One region of the Comamonas sp. MYb69 genome, then DNA from elsewhere that is predicted to be linked to it. Evidence: predicted binding sites of a transcription regulator. Region 1 holds the regulator's gene; each other region holds the start of a gene.
The links. Region 1 encodes sigma-54, which starts transcription at its own class of promoters, with help from an activator protein. Its sites were predicted from a motif close to TGGCANGNAANCTGCTTT; they were not measured.
Positions count from the first base shown of each region.

Region 2: the regulator sigma-54 is predicted to act here: its motif matches at 2,795-2,812, upstream of nirB (nitrite reductase large subunit NirB).
Region 3: the regulator sigma-54 is predicted to act here: its motif matches at 1,658-1,675, upstream of WH303_RS06970 ([protein-PII] uridylyltransferase).
Region 4: the regulator sigma-54 is predicted to act here: its motif matches at 1,904-1,921, upstream of exaC (acetaldehyde dehydrogenase ExaC).

Region 1 covers NZ_JBBGZG010000020.1:45,983-50,415, reverse strand. The annotation lists gene WH303_RS22060 (hypothetical protein) at 96-848, shown strand; gene WH303_RS22055 (aspartyl/asparaginyl beta-hydroxylase domain-containing protein) at 996-1,910, shown strand; gene WH303_RS22050 (RNA polymerase factor sigma-54) at 1,984-3,591, opposite strand; gene lptB (LPS export ABC transporter ATP-binding protein) at 3,697-4,433, opposite strand, start outside.
Region 2 covers NZ_JBBGZG010000003.1:119,751-124,183, forward strand. The annotation lists gene WH303_RS04835 (CmpA/NrtA family ABC transporter substrate-binding protein) at 1-817, shown strand, start outside; gene ntrB (nitrate ABC transporter permease) at 927-1,814, shown strand; gene WH303_RS04845 (ABC transporter ATP-binding protein) at 1,811-2,644, shown strand; gene nirB (nitrite reductase large subunit NirB) at 2,950-4,433, shown strand, end outside.
Region 3 covers NZ_JBBGZG010000004.1:133,545-137,977, reverse strand. The annotation lists gene purL (phosphoribosylformylglycinamidine synthase) at 1-512, opposite strand, end outside; gene map (type I methionyl aminopeptidase) at 695-1,510, shown strand; gene WH303_RS06970 ([protein-PII] uridylyltransferase) at 1,733-4,351, shown strand; gene def (peptide deformylase) at 4,371-4,433, opposite strand, start outside.
Region 4 covers NZ_JBBGZG010000013.1:10,945-15,377, reverse strand. The annotation lists gene WH303_RS17390 (DUF779 domain-containing protein) at 1-162, opposite strand, end outside; gene exaC (acetaldehyde dehydrogenase ExaC) at 303-1,823, opposite strand; gene WH303_RS17380 (sigma-54-dependent Fis family transcriptional regulator) at 2,120-4,108, shown strand; gene WH303_RS17375 (creatininase family protein) at 4,177-4,433, shown strand, end outside.

The DNA.
Region 1 (4,433 bases):
CGTAACGGGTGGCTGGCTGCTATAGTCTGGCCCCAGAGCGGGCCGCAGCCCTCGGTGCAGCCGCCCTTCCCCTCCATCACTCAGAGAGAATGCGGATGCCCTACCTCGGAGCCGGCGTACACGTCATCATTGCGCTGTTTTTTGCGGTCCACGCCGTGCGCAGCGGCCAGAACAACTACTGGCTGTTTGTGCTGCTGGCCTTCCCCTTCCTGGGCAGCGTGGTGTATTTCTTTGCCATCTACCTGCCCAACTCGCGCCTGCAGCGCCATGCCCGCAGCCTGGCGAGCAATGCCGTCAAGGCGCTGGACCCGACCCGCGAAGTGCGCGAAGCCCAGGCCGCCTACGACTACAGCCCCACCGCGCAGAACCAGATCCGCCTGGCCCAGGCCCTGCTGGCCAATGGCCAGGCCGAGCAGGCCTTTGGCCACTTCGAGGCCAGCATGAAGGGCCCGTTTGCCAACGACCTCGATATCCGCTGGGGCGCCGCGCAAGCGGCCTACCAGGCCGGCCATCCGCAGCAGGCGCTGCAGCAGCTGCGCGTGATTGCCCAGGCCGATGTGCATTTCCGCGCCGAGGCCGTGGGCCTGCTGGTGGCCAAGGCCTATGCCCAGCTGGGCGACCAGGCGATGGCGCGCAAGAGCTTTGACTTTGCGCGCCAGCACTCGGGCAGCTTTGATGTGATGGCCGAATACGCGATCTGGGCCGCAGGCCAAGGCGACTGGCAGACCGCCAATGCGCTGCAGGCCGAGCTGAACAAGGCGATGACGCACTGGAGCGGCCAGCAGCGCCAGCTCAACCGCGAGATGCTGCAGCGCCTCAAGACCGCCTTTGCCGCCCAGCCCAGGTAAGCCCACCCGGCCTGCCGTTGACAAAACCGCAATAGGCCTGCTGGCAGCAGGCCATCCCACCGCCCCGCAGCCCTTGCCGCGCGCCAGTTTGCGCTTGCGCAGACCGCCGCCACAGCGCAGTCGCTAAAATCGCTGTCTATGGCAAAAATCATCGTTCTGGCCCTGGTGCTGCTTTTCTTTGGCTGCGGCCTCTACATGCACCTGCGCGGCAAGGTGCGGCACAAGCTGCTGCGCCAGCTGTTTGACCACTCCACCTTCACGGCGCCGTTCAATGTGTTCATGCTGATGTTCAGCAAGGTACCGCGCACGCCCTACCTGCCCACCAGCACCTTCCCCGACCTGGCCCCCTTGCAGGCCCACTGGCGCGAGATCCGCGAAGAGGCCATCGGCCTGCACCAGGCCATGCAGATCAAGGCGGCGGCCAACAACGACGATGCGGGCTTCAACTCCTTCTTCAAGACCGGCTGGAAGCGCTTCTACCTGAAGTGGTATGGCCAGGCCCACCCATCTGCGATGGAGCTCTGCCCCAAGACCACGGCGCTGGTGCAGTCCATCCCCGGCATCAAGGCGGCCATGTTTGCCGAGCTGCCGCCCGGCGCCAAGCTCAACCTGCACCGCGACCCCTATGCCGGCTCGCTGCGCTACCACCTGGCTGTGCTGGCGCCCAATGACGACCGCTGCATGATCGAGGTCGATGGCACGCCCTACAGCTGGCGCGAGGGCGAAGGCGTGATCTTTGACGAGACCTTCATGCACTGGGCCGAGAACCGCTCCGAAGGCAACCGCATCGTGCTGTTCTGCGATGTCGAGCGCCCGATGACCAATGGCTTTGCACAGTGGCTCAACCGCTGGCTGGGCACGCATGTGGTGGCTGCTGCCAGCTCGCCCAACAACGAAGGCGATCCGCGCGGCTTCATCAGCCGCATCTTCAAGATCTCGTTCTACATGGGCCAGTACCGCCGCCGCTTCAAGGCCTGGAACAAGACGGCCTACAAGTTCACCAAGTTCGGCCTGATGCTCGCCGCTCTGGCCTTGTTCATCTGGTGGCTGTGGCCGAAGTAAATCGGCAGCTTCCACAAGCGAAAACCGCAGTGCCCAGGCAGCTGCGGTTTTTTTATGGTGGCTGAGACTTTGGCTACAGCGCCTTGCGCAAGCTGGCGGGCGGGATGCGCATGGCCTCGCGGTACTTGGCCACCGTGCGGCGCGCGCATTCAATGCCCTGGGCCTGCAGCAGATCGGCGATCTTTGCATCCGACAGCGGCTTCTTGGCGCTTTCCTCATCCAGCAGCTGCTTGATCAGCGCCTTGACGGCCGTGCTCGACGCACTGCCCCCGGTCTCGGTGCCCAGGCCCGAGCCAAAGAAGTACTTGAGCTCAAACGTGCCCTGCGGCGTGGCCATGTACTTGGCCGTGGTCACGCGGCTGATGGTGGATTCGTGCAGGCCCAGCTCATCGGCAATCTCGCGCAGCACCATGGGGCGCATCGCCAGCTCGCCATGCACAAAGAAATTGCGCTGGCGTTCGACGATGGCCTGCGAGACGCGCAAGATGGTGTCAAAGCGCTGCTGGATGTTCTTGATGAACCAGCGCGCCTCCTGCAGCCGCTGCTGCAGCGCGCCATGGCCTTCGCTGCCCTTGTGGCTGCGCAAGGCATTGGCGTAGACATCCTGCACGCGCAGGCGCGGCATCACCTCGGCATTGAGCTGCACGCTGAAACCGGGCACCGGCAGGCCGCGCTCATTGCTGGGTCGCACGATGACATCGGGGATGATGGTGTTGCGGTCCACATCGGCATAGGGCCGGCCGGGGCGGGGTTCGAGCTTGGCGATCAGCGCCAGCGCGCTGCGCACCGCCGCCTCGTTGCAACCGGTCAGCTGCACCAGCTTGCGCACATCACGGCGCGCCAGCAGATCAAGGGACTCCTGGCAGACCAGCAAGGCGGTCTCCAGCGCCAGCGCATCGGCCTCGGGCGTGTCCGAGCCCTCTTCATCCAACAGGCGCTGCTGGGCCTTGATCTGCAGCTGCATGCACTCGGACAGGTTGCGCGCGCCCACACCAATCGGATCCAGGCTTTGCAGCAAGCGCAGCGCCACGGTCAGGTGGTGCAGCAGCGCCTCGTAGCGCTCGGGGTCCGAAGCATCGCCAAAGCTTTGCGCGAGCTCGGCCAGCGTTTCTTCGAGGTAGCCGTCGTCGTTCAGCGATTCGATCAGAAAGTAGAGCGCGGCCCGGTCTTCCTGGCACAGGCGCAGCGACAAGGCCTGGCGGTGCAGCACATCCTGCAGGCTCAGGTGCTCGCTGCGCCGGTCGGACATCGGCGTCTCGTCGTCGTCATCGCCTGCGCTGGAGCGGGCGGGCAGATCGCCGCCCCACTCTTCCCAGTCCGATGCCGAATCGCCGGTAGCGGCCTCGGCATCGACGCCGGTTTCCTTGCCCGCAGCAAAATCCAGCGGCAGGTCGGAGGTTCCGGGCTCGAAATCGCTGCTGTTGCTGGTGTCGGCGCTGGCAGCAGTATCGGCAGCCTTGTCGGCTGCTTCTGCAGCTTCGGCAGATTCAGCGGCTTCTTTACCGGCTTCGGCCTCGGGGGCCTCATCGCCCTCGCGCTCCAGAAACGGGTTTTCGTCGAGCATCTGCTCGACTTCCTGCGTCAGCTCCTGCGTGGACAGCTGCAGCAGGCGGATCGACTGCTGCAGCTGGGGCGTCAGGGTCAGGTTCTGCGATACGCGCAGCGACAGCGACGGCATCATGGCTGCGCCTTTGCAGCGGCTGCGGCAGTTGGCAACAGATCAGCCCTACCGGGCCCGCAGCGCAGGTCGGTAGCTTGGCTGGCACGCCCGCCAAGGCGTGCGGTGTCACATACGGAAATGTTCACCCAGATACACCCTCCGGACCTCTGCGTTCTCCACAATCTCTTGCGGCGTCCCGGCGGCCAGCACCTTGCCATCGCTGATGATGCAGGCATGGTCACAGATACCCAGGGTTTCGCGCACATTGTGGTCGGTGATCAGCACACCAATGCCGCGCTCCTTGAGGAAGGCGACAATGCGCTGGATCTCGATCACGGCGATGGGGTCGATGCCGGCGAAGGGCTCATCGAGCAAGATGAAACGGGGCTGGGTGGCCAGCGCACGGGCGATCTCGACGCGGCGGCGCTCGCCCCCGGACAGCGCCACCGACGGTGACTCGCGCAGGTGCTCGACCCGCAGCTCCTGCAGCAGCGCGGTGAGCTGGCGCTCGACCTCGGCACGCGAGAGCGGCTTGCCATGCTCATCCTTTTGCAGCTCCAGCACGGCGCGCACATTGTCCTGCACGCTGAGCTTGCGAAAGATCGAGGCTTCCTGCGGCAGGTAGGACAGGCCCAGCTGCGAGCGCTGGTGGATCGGCATATTGGCTACCGACTGCCCATCGATGCGGATATCCCCGCCATCGCTGCGTACCAGGCCCACGATCATGTAGAACGAGGTGGTCTTGCCCGCGCCATTAGGGCCGAGCAAACCCACCACTTCGCCCTTGCGCACCGACAGCGATACATCCTTGACCACCTTGCGGCTGCCGTAGGACTTCTCCAGGTGCAAGACCTCCAGCTGGC
Region 2 (4,433 bases), on a different contig from region 1:
CGTCGATGCGGCGTCGCTGGCCAAGCTGATGGGCGCGGAAAAGCGCGAATACACCTTTGCGCAGACCTTTCCGACCGGCACCCATGCGATGTGGCTGTACTACTGGCTGGCGAGCGCGGGCATCCACCCGCTCAAGGATGCGAAAGTGATCACCGTGCCGCCGCCGCAGATGGTGGCCAATATGCGCGTGGGCAATATGGATGGCTTTTGCGTGGGCGAGCCCTGGGGCCATCGCGCGATCATGGATGGCATTGGCATCACGGCCGTCACCACCCAGGACATCTGGCGTGACCACCCGGAAAAGGTGCTGGGCTGCACGCAGGACTTTGTCAGCCGCCACCCCAACACCGCGCGCGCCGTGACCATGGCCATCCTGGAGGCGGGCCGCTGGATTGATGCCAGCTTGCAGAACAAGCAGAAGATGGCCGAGACCATTGCCGGCAAGGCCTATGTGAACACCAGCGTCGATGCCATCAACCAGCGCATTCTGGGCCGCTACCAAAATGGCCTGGGCAAGACCTGGGACGACCCTAACCACATGAAGTTCTTTGCCGATGGCGAGGCCAGCTACCCCTATCTGTCCGATGGCATGTGGTTCCTGACCCAGCACAAGCGCTGGGGTTTGCTCAAGAGCCACCCCGACTACCTGGCCGTTGCCAAGAAGATCAACCAGACCGCCCTGTACAAGGAAGCGGCTGCGCAGCTGAAGATCGCCGTGCCCAAGTCGGACATGCGCAGCAGCCAGCTGATCGACGGCAAGGTCTGGGATGGCTCGGACCCCGCCAAGTACGCCGACAGCTTTGCCCTCAAGGCCTGATAAGGAGCACCCCATGCCAGCTGCATTGCGAGAGAGTGTGTCGTCCTTGCCGACACCGGCCACGGCCCCGGCCTTGGCTGAACGCAAGGTGTTGTCCATCCATGAGCACATGGCGCGCAGCCTGCCCACTGCTGGGCTGGCTGCGACGGCCGAGCCATCAGCGCCATCCGGGCCTGCTGCTGCGGCCCCGCGCGATCTGGCTGCCGCCTGGCAGCAGCGCTTTGGCGCGCTGGTGCAAAGCCTGCTGCCGCCCGTGCTGGGCTTTGGCCTGCTGCTGGTGCTGTGGTCCATCATCGCCCAGGGCAACCCCGGCATTCCGGGCCCGCAGGAGACCTGGACCCAGGCGCAGGAGATTTTTCGCGATCCCTTCTACCGCAACGGCCCCAATGACCAGGGCGTGGGCTGGAACGTGCTGGCCTCGTTGCAGCGGGTGAGCATCGGCTTTGGCCTGGCGGCACTGGTCGGCATTCCGCTGGGCTTTGTCATTGGCCGCTTTGACTTTCTCTCGCGCATGTTCAACCCGGTGATCAGCCTGCTGCGCCCGGTATCGCCCCTGGCCTGGCTGCCGATTGGCCTGCTGGTGTTCAAGGGCGCGAACCCGGCGGCGATCTGGACCATCTTCATCTGCTCGATCTGGCCGATGGTGATCAACACGGCCGTCGGCGTGCAGCGCGTGCCGCAGGACTATATGAATGTGGCGCGGGTGCTGAACCTCAGTGAATGGAAGATTGCCACCACCATCCTCTTCCCCGCCGTGCTGCCCTATATGCTGACGGGCGTGCGCCTGGCCGTCGGCACCGCCTGGCTGGTGATCGTTGCTGCCGAGATGCTGACCGGTGGCGTGGGCATTGGCTTTTGGGTCTGGGACGAGTGGAACAACCTCAATGTCAAGAACATCATCATTGCGATCTTTGTCATCGGCCTGGTCGGCCTGCTGCTGGAATGGGCGCTGATCCGCCTGGCTTCGGCATTCACTTTTGAGGAGGTCAAGGCATGACGCCCAACACGCTCAACATCCCCGCCACGCCCCAGGGCAAGTACATCGAGATCCAGCAGGTGGCGCAAAGCTTCAAGACCGCCAAGGGCCTGTTCCAGGCGCTGCAGGGCATCAACCTGGAGATTGCCCAGGGCGAGTTTGTCAGCCTGATCGGCCACTCGGGCTGCGGCAAATCGACCTTGCTGAACCTGATTGCCGGCCTCACCAGCCCCAGCGAGGGCACCTTGCTCTGCGCCAACCGCGAGATCAAGGGGCCGGGGCCGCAGCGCGCCGTGGTATTCCAGAATCATTCGCTGCTGCCCTGGCTCACCTGCTGGGCGAATGTGCACCTGGCGGTGGAGCGGGTGTTTGGCGCGCGCGAGCGCAAGGCCCAGCTCGCCGCCCGCACCGATGCCGCGCTGGCGCTGGTGGGCCTCACGCATGCAGCGCACAAGCGCCCCGGCGAGATCTCGGGCGGCATGAAGCAGCGCGTGGGCATTGCCCGGGCGCTGTCGATGGAGCCCCAGGTGCTGCTGATGGACGAGCCCTTTGGCGCGTTGGATGCACTCACGCGCGCCAAGCTGCAGGACGAGCTGCTGGAGATCGTTGCGCGCACGCGCAGCACCGTGGTCATGGTGACCCATGATGTCGATGAGGCCGTGCTGCTGTCCGACAAGATCGTGATGATGACCAATGGGCCGGCTGCGACGATTGGCGAGGTGCTGCCGGTACCACTGGCCCGCCCGCGCAACCGGGTGGCCTTGGCCGAGGATGCGCAGTACCAGGCCTGCCGCAAGGCGGTGATCGACTTTCTCTACACCCGCCAGGCCCATGTGGAGAAGGTGGCCTGATAAAGCCTACTTAGCTAGCAACAGGCGCTTCATAGGGAGCGCCTTTTTTGTGCACGCAAATGAGGCAGGGCGGCGCCAGTGTGGCACCGAGGCAGCACAAAAAATGTGCACAGGCGATGCGCGGCTGCGGGTTCGCGTCGACAGCCAACTTGGTATGGAACTTGCATAGCTCTTGGCGTGGCCATGGCGGCCACCGGGTGGTGGTGCACAGTGGCGCTACCGTCCAAAGACAAAGACGTCTAAGCGCGCATGCCTGGCATGCGGCGCCTAGACGTCTTTTTTTTGTGCTGCCCACGGGAAATGCTATGAAAAAAATCAAGTTGGTCATGGTTGGCAACGGTATGGCGGGTGTGCGTGCGCTCGAAGAGCTGCTGGCGCTGGCGCCGGATCTGTACGAGATAACGGTATTTGGTGCAGAGCCCCACCCCAACTACAACCGCATCCTGCTGTCGCCGGTGCTGGCGGGCGAGCAGACCCTGGATGACATCGTGCTCAACGACTGGCGCTGGTACGAGACGCATGGCGTGCGCCTGCATGCCGGCTGCACGGTGCATGCGGTAGACCGCGCCCGCCGCGTGGTGCATGCCCGCAATGCCGATGGCGAAGCGGTGACGGCCGACTACGACCGGCTGATTCTGGCAACGGGCTCCAACCCCTTCATGCTGCCCATTGCCGGCAAGGAGCTGCAAGGCGTGCTGGCCTACCGCGATATTGCCGATACCCAGGCGATGATCGATGCGGCCCGGCACTGGCGCCATGCGGTGGTCATTGGCGGCGGCCTGCTGGGGCTGGAGGCGGCCAACGGCCTGATGAAGCGCGGCATGCAGGTGGCAGTGGTGCATGCCGGCGAGTGGCTGATGGAGCGGCAGTTGGATGACCAGGCCGGGCAGCTGCTGAAGAAATCGCTGATCGAGCGGGGCATGCAGTTCTTCATGCAGGCGCAGACGCAGGAGCTGCTGGGCAATGCTGAAGGCCGGGTGCGTGCGCTGCGCTTTGCCGATGGCCGCGAGATCGAGGCCGATCTGGTGGTGATGGCCGTCGGCATCCGCCCCAACACGGCGCTGGCCGAGGCCATGCACGTGCATGTGAACCGGGGCATCGTCGTCAGCGACACCATGCAGACCATCACCGACCCGCGCATCTATGCGGTGGGCGAGTGCGCCGCGCACCGGGGCATTGCCTATGGCTTGGTGGCGCCTTTGTTTGAGCAGGGCAAGGTGCTGGCCAACCACCTGGCCGAGATGGGCATTGGCCGCTACCAGGGCTCGCTCACCTCCACCAAGCTCAAGGTCACCGGCATCGATCTGTTCTCGGCCGGCGATTTCCAGGGTGGGGAGGGCACCGAGCAGATCGTGCTGAGCGACCCCTACTCGGGCGTCTACAAAAAGCTGGTGATCAAGGAAGACCGGCTGGTGGGCGCGTGCCTGTATGGCGACACGGTTGATGGCAGCTGGTACTTCAAGCTGCTGCGCGAAGGGCGCAGCGTGGCCGATATCCGCGACAAGCTGATGTTTGGCGAATCCAACCTGGGCGATGCCGGCCACCAGGGCCAGAACAAGGCCGCCGCGCTGGCCGATGCCGACGAGGTCTGCGGCTGCAATGGCGTGAGCAAGGGCGCCATCTGCAAGGCCATCAAGGACAAGGGTTTGTTCACCCTGGATGACGTGCGCAAGCACACCAAGGCCAGCGCCAGCTGCGGCTCCTGCACCGGCCTCGTAGAGCAGATCATCATGTTCACCGTTGGTGGCGACTATTCGGCATCGCCCAAGACCAAGCCGATGTGCAGCTG
Region 3 (4,433 bases), on a different contig from region 1:
TCGACAAACTCCATCGGCTGGGCTTGCAGGGCGGAGAACAGCTGCTCGGCTTCGGCGCGGGTGCCAAACACCGACTCGGTCATGCGGTCGTGCAGCAGCGCAGCGATCTGCGCGGTCTGCTCGGCGCTCAGCTCGGGCTTGCCGCCCAGCAGGCCGGCCTTGAGCTCGATCCGGTATTCGGTCAGGCGCTCGATGCGGAACAGCGCCAGGCCGCAGTTGCGGGCAATGTCGGTGGCCTTGGAAGCCCAGGGCGAGATGGTGCCCATGCGGGGCGTGACGATGAAGGCCTGGCCGTCGCTGCCGCCTTCATAGGGGTCGCCATAGGTCAGCAGGGCCGCTACGCGCTCGGCCTGGGCGCCGGCCAGGGGCTGCTCGGTGGCCACCAGATGCACAAAACGGGCAGCAATGCCCGTTATCTTTGGATGGATCGCCGTCAATGCGGTCTGCAGTTGTTGGGCGCGGAAGGAGCTGAGGGCGTTACCGCCTGGTAGCTGAGTCAGGTGCAGTGTCACGTGGCAGCCTATGTGGACTAGGAGGATGGGAAGAAAGCACGCATGCGCCTTGCCCACTGCTACGGGCGGACCGTGGCAGCACCATGACAAGGGCGGGATAACCCGGGATTCTACTGTGCCCCGCCAGGACACGTAGCCGCATGGACAACAGGCCAATGGCAGCAGTGGGATAATCATGGGCTATGACGATCAAAATCAATACCGAAGACGATATTGCGCAGATGCGCATCGCAGGCCGCCTGGCCTCGGAGGTCTTGGACTACATCACCCCCCACATCCAACCGGGTATCACCACCAAGCAAATCGATCTGCTGTGCGCCGAGGCGATGGAAAAGCAAGGCACCAAATCGGCCTGCCTGGGCTACCAGCCGCCAGGCATGACGCCCTACCCCGCCTATGTCTGCACGTCGGTCAACCACGTGGTCTGCCATGGCATCCCCAATGACAAGCCGCTCAAGAAGGGCGACATCGTCAATGTGGATGTGACCATCATCACGCCCGAAGGCTATTTCGGCGACAACAGCCGCATGTTCGTGATCGGCGAAGGCACGATTGCCGGCAAGCGCCTGTGCCAGCTGACCTTTGAAGCCATGTGGCATGGCATTGTGCAGGTCAAGAATGGCGCACACCTGGGCGATATCGGCCATGCGATCCAGAAGTTTGCCGAAGGCCAGGGCCTGTCGGTCGTGCGCGAGTACTGCGGCCACGGCATCGGCAAGGTGTTCCACGACGAGCCGCAGGTGCTGCACTACGGCCGCCCTGGCACCGGCGTCGAGCTGAAGACCGGCATGATCTTCACGATCGAGCCCATGCTCAACCTGGGCAAGAAGGACATCAAGGACCTGGGCAATGACGGCTGGACCGTCATCACCAAGGACCACAGCCTCTCGGCCCAGTGGGAAGTCGAAGTGCTGGTGACCGACACCGGCTACGAAGTGCTGACCTGGTCGGAAGGCTCGCCCACGCCACCCAGCTTTGTGACCAGCACCAAGTGCTGATCGGGCGCTGATACTGCACCGATAAATCGCTGCGCGCGTGCCGGGCCTGCCCGGCACCAGCCCACACCAAGGCGGCACTGCAACCAGCATGCCGCCTTGGTCGTTTCTGGCACTCCCGCCTCCTCCATGCCCCCATTTGGTGCGTAGTGGCATGAAATGTGCTTACTCGCTGCTGCTGTTGATTGCTATGGCACACTGCCAACGACAGCATAGTTAGGCACCATGAACGATCCTCGCATTCCGCAGCTGCGCGAGCAGTACCAGGCGCAACGCAGCGCCCTGTTTGATGACATCATGGCCGGGGGCAGCAGCACCCGGGGCATACAGACCCAGCTGCGCAAGCTCTCGCAGCTGGCCGATGGGCTGCTGCGCGATCTCTGGCACCTGGCCGGCCTGCCCGGGCGCCTGAACCTGGTGGGGGTGGGCGGCTTTGGCCGGGGCAAGCTCTTCCCCTACTCCGATATCGATGTGCTGCTGCTGCTGCCCGAAGGCACCGATCCGGAGCAGGACAGCGAATTGCGCACCGCGATCGAGCAGTTCATCGGCTCGTGCTGGGATGCCGGGCTGGAAATTGGCTCGAGCGTGCGCACCATCAGCCAGTGCATCAGCGAAGCCCAGGCCGATGTGACGGTGCAGACAGCGCTGCTGGAGTCGCGCCGCATCATTGGCTCGCCCCGCCTCTACCACCTGTTCCAGGCGGCGCTGGCCCAGTCCATCAAGCCCGACGCCTTTGTCGTGGCCAAGGTGCTGGAGATGCAGCAGCGCCACAACAAGTACGAGAACACCGTCTATGCGCTCGAGCCCAACTGCAAGGAGTCGCCCGGCGGCCTGCGCGATCTGCAGCTGATTCTGTGGCTGGGCCGTGCCACGGGCCTGGGCAGCCGCTGGAAGGAGCTGGCCGACAAGGGGCTGGCGACCGTCTACGAGGTGCGCAACCTGCAGCGCAACGAGGACCTGATCTGCCTCATCCGCGCGCGGCTGCACATTGTGGCGCGGCGCCGTGAAGACCGGCTGGTGTTCGACCTGCAGACGCCGGTGGCCGAATCCTTTGGCTTCAAGACCATCACGCCGGCCGGCCAGCGCTTTCCCAAGCGCGCCAGCGAGGAGCTGATGAAGCGCTACTACTGGGCTGCCAAGGCCGTGGCCCAGCTCACGCAGATCCTGATGCTGAACATGGACGAGCGCCTGCACCCGGGCAACCACACCTTGCGCCGCATCGATGACGAGTTCTACGACAAGGCCGGCCTCATCGAGGTGGCCGACGACGAGGTCTACCAGCGCAACCCGCATGCGATCTTGCGCACCTTTTTGCTCTACGAGACCGAGCCGGGCTTGAAGGACCTGTCGGCCCGTACCTTCCGTGCGCTCTACCATGCGCGCCAGCTGATGGATGCGCAGTTCCGGCGTGACCCGGTCAACCGCGCCACCTTCATGCAGATTCTGCAGCAGCCCCATGGCATCACCCATGCGATGCGGCTGCTCAACCAGACCTCGGTGCTGGGGCGCTACCTCTGGCCGTTCCGCCGCATCGTGGGCCAGATGCAGCATGACCTGTTCCATGTCTACACGGTGGACCAGCACATCCTGATGGTGCTGCGCAATGTGCGGCGCTTTTTCATGGCCGAGCATGCGCATGAGTACCCGTTCTGCTCCCAGCTGGCCGCTGGCTGGGACAAACCCTGGATCTTGTACCTGGCCGCCCTGTTCCACGACATCGGCAAGGGCCGGGGTGGTGACCATTCTGAGATCGGCGCGCTCGAAGTCAAGCGTTTTTGCCGCGACCACCAGATTGCCAAGGAAGACCGGCAGCTGGTCGAGTTCCTGGTGCGCGAGCACCTGACGATGAGCCAGGTCGCGCAAAAGCAGGATACGTCCGACCCCGAGGTGATCACCGCCTTTGCCCAGCGCATGGGCAATGAGCGCCGGCTCACCGCGCTCTACCTGCTGACCGTCGCCGACATCCGGGGCACCAGCCCCAAGGTCTGGAACGCCTGGAAAGGCAAGCTGCTCGAAGACCTGTACCGCTCGACGCTGCGCGTGCTGGGCGGGCGGGCACCCGATGTGGCCGCGCAGGTGGAAATCCGCAAGCGCGAAGCGCTCGTGCTGCTGGCGCTGTCGGCCCAGCCCCATGAATCACAAAAGGCGCTGTGGGATACGCTGGGCCTCGATTATTTTCTGCGCCATGAGGCTGCCGATATCGCCTGGCACACGCGCCACCTGTCACGCGCCGTGGGCAGCAAGGCCACCTTGGTGCGTGCGCGCCAGTCGCTGGCCGGCGAAGGCCTGCAGGTGATGGTCTATGCGCCCGACCAGCCCGATCTGTTTGCCCGCATCTGCAGCTATTTCGACCAGGCGGGTTTCTCGATTCTGGACGCGCGCGTGCACACCGCCCTTAACCGCTATGCGCTCGACACCTTCCAGGTGGTGGCGACCGATGCACCGCAAAGCTACCGCGAGCTGATCAACCTGGTCGAGAGCGAGCTCACGCGCGTGCTGGTGGCCGCCCAGCCGCTGCCCGAGCCCGCGCAGCGCCGCGTATCGCGCCGGGTCAAGAGCTTTCCGGTGGCGCCGCGCGTGCTGCTGCGCCCCGATGACAAAGGCCAGCGCTGGCTGCTGTCCATCTCGGCGGCAGACCGCGCCGGCCTGCTCTACACCGTGGCACGCATCCTGGCGCGCCACCAGCTGAGTGTGGAGCTGGCCAAGATCAGCACCTTGGGCGAGCGCGTGGAAGACAGCTTTTTGCTGCAGGGCCCGGAGCTGCAGAACAATGTGAGCCAGATCGCGATCGAGACCGAGCTGCTCTGGGCACTGGCTGCAACAGGTAGCGGCGCGGCCGGTTGACCGTTAAGGCGGACCCGGCTCAGTCGTCCTCGGCCGCGCTGATACCGGGAAACAGCACCTCGGTAAAGCCGAACTGGCTGAA
Region 4 (4,433 bases), on a different contig from region 1:
GCCCTGGCCAATGGTCAGCTCGCCGAGCAAATAGCAGTTGGCCGCGCTGTTGTCGCAGCAGCCGCCCGATTGGTGAAACATCAGGCCGGGGCCATGCTTGTCTTTGAGCAAGGCAATCAGCGCTTGCGCGGCCGGCGTGGCCACCACTTTTTCCACAACCATGTTGCTGTCTCCGGTGATGGCAGGCAAGGCATGGGCCATGCCTGCCGGTAGGGGTGGATTTGCACAGACCGGTGTGCGTGGCCCCAGTCCAAAGCGCCATGGCGCCCTGGGCCGGGCACACCGCCCAGCACACCGTTCTATTAGAAGAAGCCCAGCTTGTTTTCGGAGTAGGACACCAACAGATTCTTGGTCTGCTGGTAGTGGTTGAGCATCATCTTGTGGTTCTCACGGCCGATGCCGGACTCTTTGTAGCCGCCAAAGGCAGCGTGGGCGGGGTAGTGGTGGTAGCAGTTGGTCCAGACGCGGCCCGCCTTGATCGCGCGGCCCATGCGGTAGGCCAGGTTGCCGTTGCGCGTCCACACACCTGCGCCCAGGCCGTACAGCGTATCGTTGGCCAGCTCCAGCGCTTCTTCTTCGGTCTTGAAGGTGGTGACAGCCAGCACCGGGCCAAAGATCTCTTCCTGGAAGATGCGCATCTTGTTGTGGCCCTTGAACACCGTGGGCTGCACATAGTAGCCGCCGTCCAGGTCGCCGCCGAGCTTGGCTTCCGCACCACCAATCAGTACCTCGGCGCCTTCCTGGCGGCCCAGGTCCAGGTAGCTGCTGATCTTGATCAGCTGCTCCTTGCTGGCCTGCGCACCCATCATGCTGTCGGTGTCCAGCGGGTTGCCGTGCTTGATGGCGGCAATGCGCTTGAGCACCTTTTCCATAAAGCGGTCATAGATGGACTCATGGATCAGCGCGCGGCTGGGGCAGGTGCAGACCTCGCCCTGGTTGAAGGCGAACAGCACCAGGCCTTCGATCGCCTTGTCGAGGAAGGCGTCGTCCTGATCCATCACATCAGCAAAGAACACATTGGGCGACTTGCCGCCCAGCTCCAGCGTTGCGGGGATCAGGTTGTTGGCAGCGGCCTGGGCGATGACGCGGCCGGTGCTGGTCGAGCCGGTAAAGGCAATCTTGGCGATGCGCTTGCTGTTGGCCAGCGGCATGCCGGCCTCACGGCCATAGCCGTTGACCACATTGAGCACGCCGGCAGGCAGCAGGTCTTCGATCAGCTCGATGAGGATCAGCAGGCTGATGGGGGTGGATTCTGCAGGCTTGAGCACCACGCAGTTGCCCGCAGCAATGGCGGGGGCCAGCTTCCAGGCAGCCATGAGAATCGGGAAGTTCCAGGGAATGATCTGGCCCACGACGCCCAGCGGCTCGTGGTAGTGGTAGGCCACCGTCGTGTTGTCGATCTCGCTGATGCCGCCTTCCTGCGCCCGCAGCGCGCCGGCAAAGTAGCGGAAGTGGTCGGCCGACAGCGGAATGTCGGCATTGAGCGTCTCGCGGATCGCCTTGCCGTTGTCCACGGTCTCGGCGTAGGCCAGCAGTTCGGTATTCGCGTCGATGCGCTCGGCAATCTGCAGCAGCACATTGGAGCGCTCGGTGGCTGATTTCTTGCCCCAGGCGTCGGCTGCGGCATGGGCGGCATCCAGTGCCAGCTCCACATCTTCGGCGGTCGAGCGTGCGGCCTGTGTGTAGACCTGGCCGTTGATCGGCGAGATCACATCAAAGTACTGGCCTTTGACGGGCGCCTTCCACTGGCCGCCAATGAAGTTGTTGTACTGCTTTTTGTAGCTGATCTTGGCGCCCGATTGGCCGGGAAATACGTATTGCATGGTGTGTCTCCTTGGAAATGGATATCGCAAGCTGATTCGTGCCGGCTGCAATGCCGCTGAGGGCACGAGTCACACCAGATATATCAAGATGCATGCCAGGCCTGATTACGTGCCAAGTGGTTGATTTGTTTGAGCTTGCTGTGAAGCCCGGACAGCGGATGGAACAGCGCTGGACAAGGCAGGTGTTCCAATCTGGAACAGTCGGACAGCGTCATGGCTATTCGGGGCGACCCGGCGCGGCCGCTTTCCTATACTGTCCCCATGGGCCTGCGCAGACAGGCTTGCAAGGAGACAACATGGATCCCCAGATCACCTCCCAGGTGCTGCGCCAGGCACGGGTGCATTTGTTGGCACATGGTGAATGCCCGCCCGGGGCCGTGCAGGCGCGCATTGCCAGCTCCTGGCAGCGCAGCCTGCGCGCGGGGGTGCAGCCGGTCGGCCGGGTGTCTGGCGGTGACCCGCTCACCGGCTCCGAAATGCGCCAGGTGCTCACGCGCAGCGAAGACCTGCTCGCCATTGCCCGGCCGGTGATGGACTATGTGTTCGAGCAGATCCAGGACAGCCACAGCATGGTCATCCTGGCCAACGCCCAAAGCACCTTGCTGCACACCTTGGGTGACGCCCCTTTCCTGAACAAGGCCGAGCGCGTGGCGCTGCGCAGTGGCGCGATCTGGACCGAAGAGGCGCGCGGCACCAATGCGATTGGCACGGCGCTGGTGGAAGCCACGCCGCTGCGCGTCGAAGGCGCGGAGCACTTTCTGGAGGCCAACAGCTTTTTGAACTGCGCAGCCTCGCCCATCTTCAGCGCCCAGGGCCAGCTGCTGGGCGTGCTCGATATCTCCGGCGACCAGCGCCTGGCCCAGGCCCATACCTTGGGGCTGGCCACCACCGCTGCCCGCATGATCGAAAACCGCTGGCTACTGGCACGCCACCAGCGCGATTGGCGCATGCATTTCCACACCCAGGCCGAAGGGGTGGGCACTGCCGGCGAAGGCATTCTGGCGTTGGCGCCCGATGGCTTGCTGCTGGGCGGCAACCGCACCGCCATGCAAAGCCTCAAGATTGCTGCCGCTGACTGGGGCCATCTGCACTGGGACGATATCAGCGCGATGCCGCTGCGCGACTGGCTGGCCCGGGGCCCCACCCAGACCGAGCGCCTGCATCTGGCGGCCCTGCACACCGGCCGCAGCGTGTTTGCGCGCCTAGTGTTGCCCCAGGCGGCGCAGGCCACGCCGGTGGCCGCTGCACCGCCCGCGCTGCCAGGCGAACGCAGGGGCCGGATGCCGCTCGCGGCTGTGCCCCAGCCGTCAGCGCCGGATGCGCTGGCCCAGCTGGACACTGGCGACCCAGGCTGGCGCGCAGCCGCAGAGCGCGGCCGGCGCACCTGGGGCAAGGGCATTGCCTTGCTGGTGCAGGGCGAATCGGGCGTGGGCAAGGAGCTGTTTGCCCGCGCGCTGCACGACAGCAGCGCGCGCCATGCTGCGCCTTTTGTCGCCATCAACTGTGCGGCGATTCCAGAGCATTTGATCGAGGCCGAGCTGTTTGGCTATGAATCAGGTGCCTTTACCGGCGCCCGGCGCGATGGCCAGCTGGGCCGCTTGCGCGAGGCCCAGGGCGGCACGCTGTTTCTCGATGAAATCGGCGATATGCCGCTGGCGCTGCAAACCCGTCTGCTGCGCGTGCTGCAGGAGCGCAGCATCACGCCGTTGGGCGGCGGCAAGGCCCAGCAGCTCGATTTTGCGCTGGTCTGCGCCACCCACCACCAGCTGCGCGAGGCGGTGGCGCAAGGGCGCTTTCGGGCCGATCTGTTCTACCGCATCAATGGCCTGGCCTTGCAGCTGCCCGCGCTGCGCGAGCGCAGCGACCGCGAGGCCATCACCCGCCGTTTGCTGGAGCAGTTCAACCCCGGCCAGTCGGTGCGCTTGCACCCCGATCTGGCCTTTGCGATGGCGCACTACCCCTGGCCCGGCAATCTGCGCGAGTACGCCAATGCGCTGCAGACCGCATCGGCGCTGCTGCTGCCCGGCGAGGACACCATTGGCTGGTCGCAGCTCTCCGATGACCTGGCGCAGGAGCTGCTGCGCTACCGCGAAGGCGCGCCGATGGCGGTGGCCGCTTTGGCCGCGCAAGCGCAGCCGCCCAGCCTGCCGGCCACCGATCTCAAAACCCTCTCCCACACTGCGATTGCGCAGATGCTGCAGCAGTGCCGGGGCAATGTGTCGCAGGCGGCCAAGCTGCTGGGCATCAGCCGGCAGACCTTGTACCGCCGGCTCAAGGCGGCTTAGGTTGAGCTGCATGGCCTAAGATAGCTGCTGCGCCGGCACATGGTGTGCCGCCCTTTGTTGGAATGCCCATGCCCGCCTCTGAAAACCCTGCTGTCGCCACCTGGTCCTCGCGCTGGTGGGCGGATATCAGCACGCGCGAATTTGCCCAGGCGCAGACCAGCGGCCTGGCGGCCAGCACGGTGGCAGTGCTGCCGGTGGGCGCGGTGGAACAGCATGGCCCGCATTTGCCAGTCTCCGTCGATGCCACTTTGCTGCAAGGCATTGTGGCGGCCGCCATGCCGCTGCTGCCGGCTGATGTGCCGGTGCTGGTGCTGCCGGCGCAGAA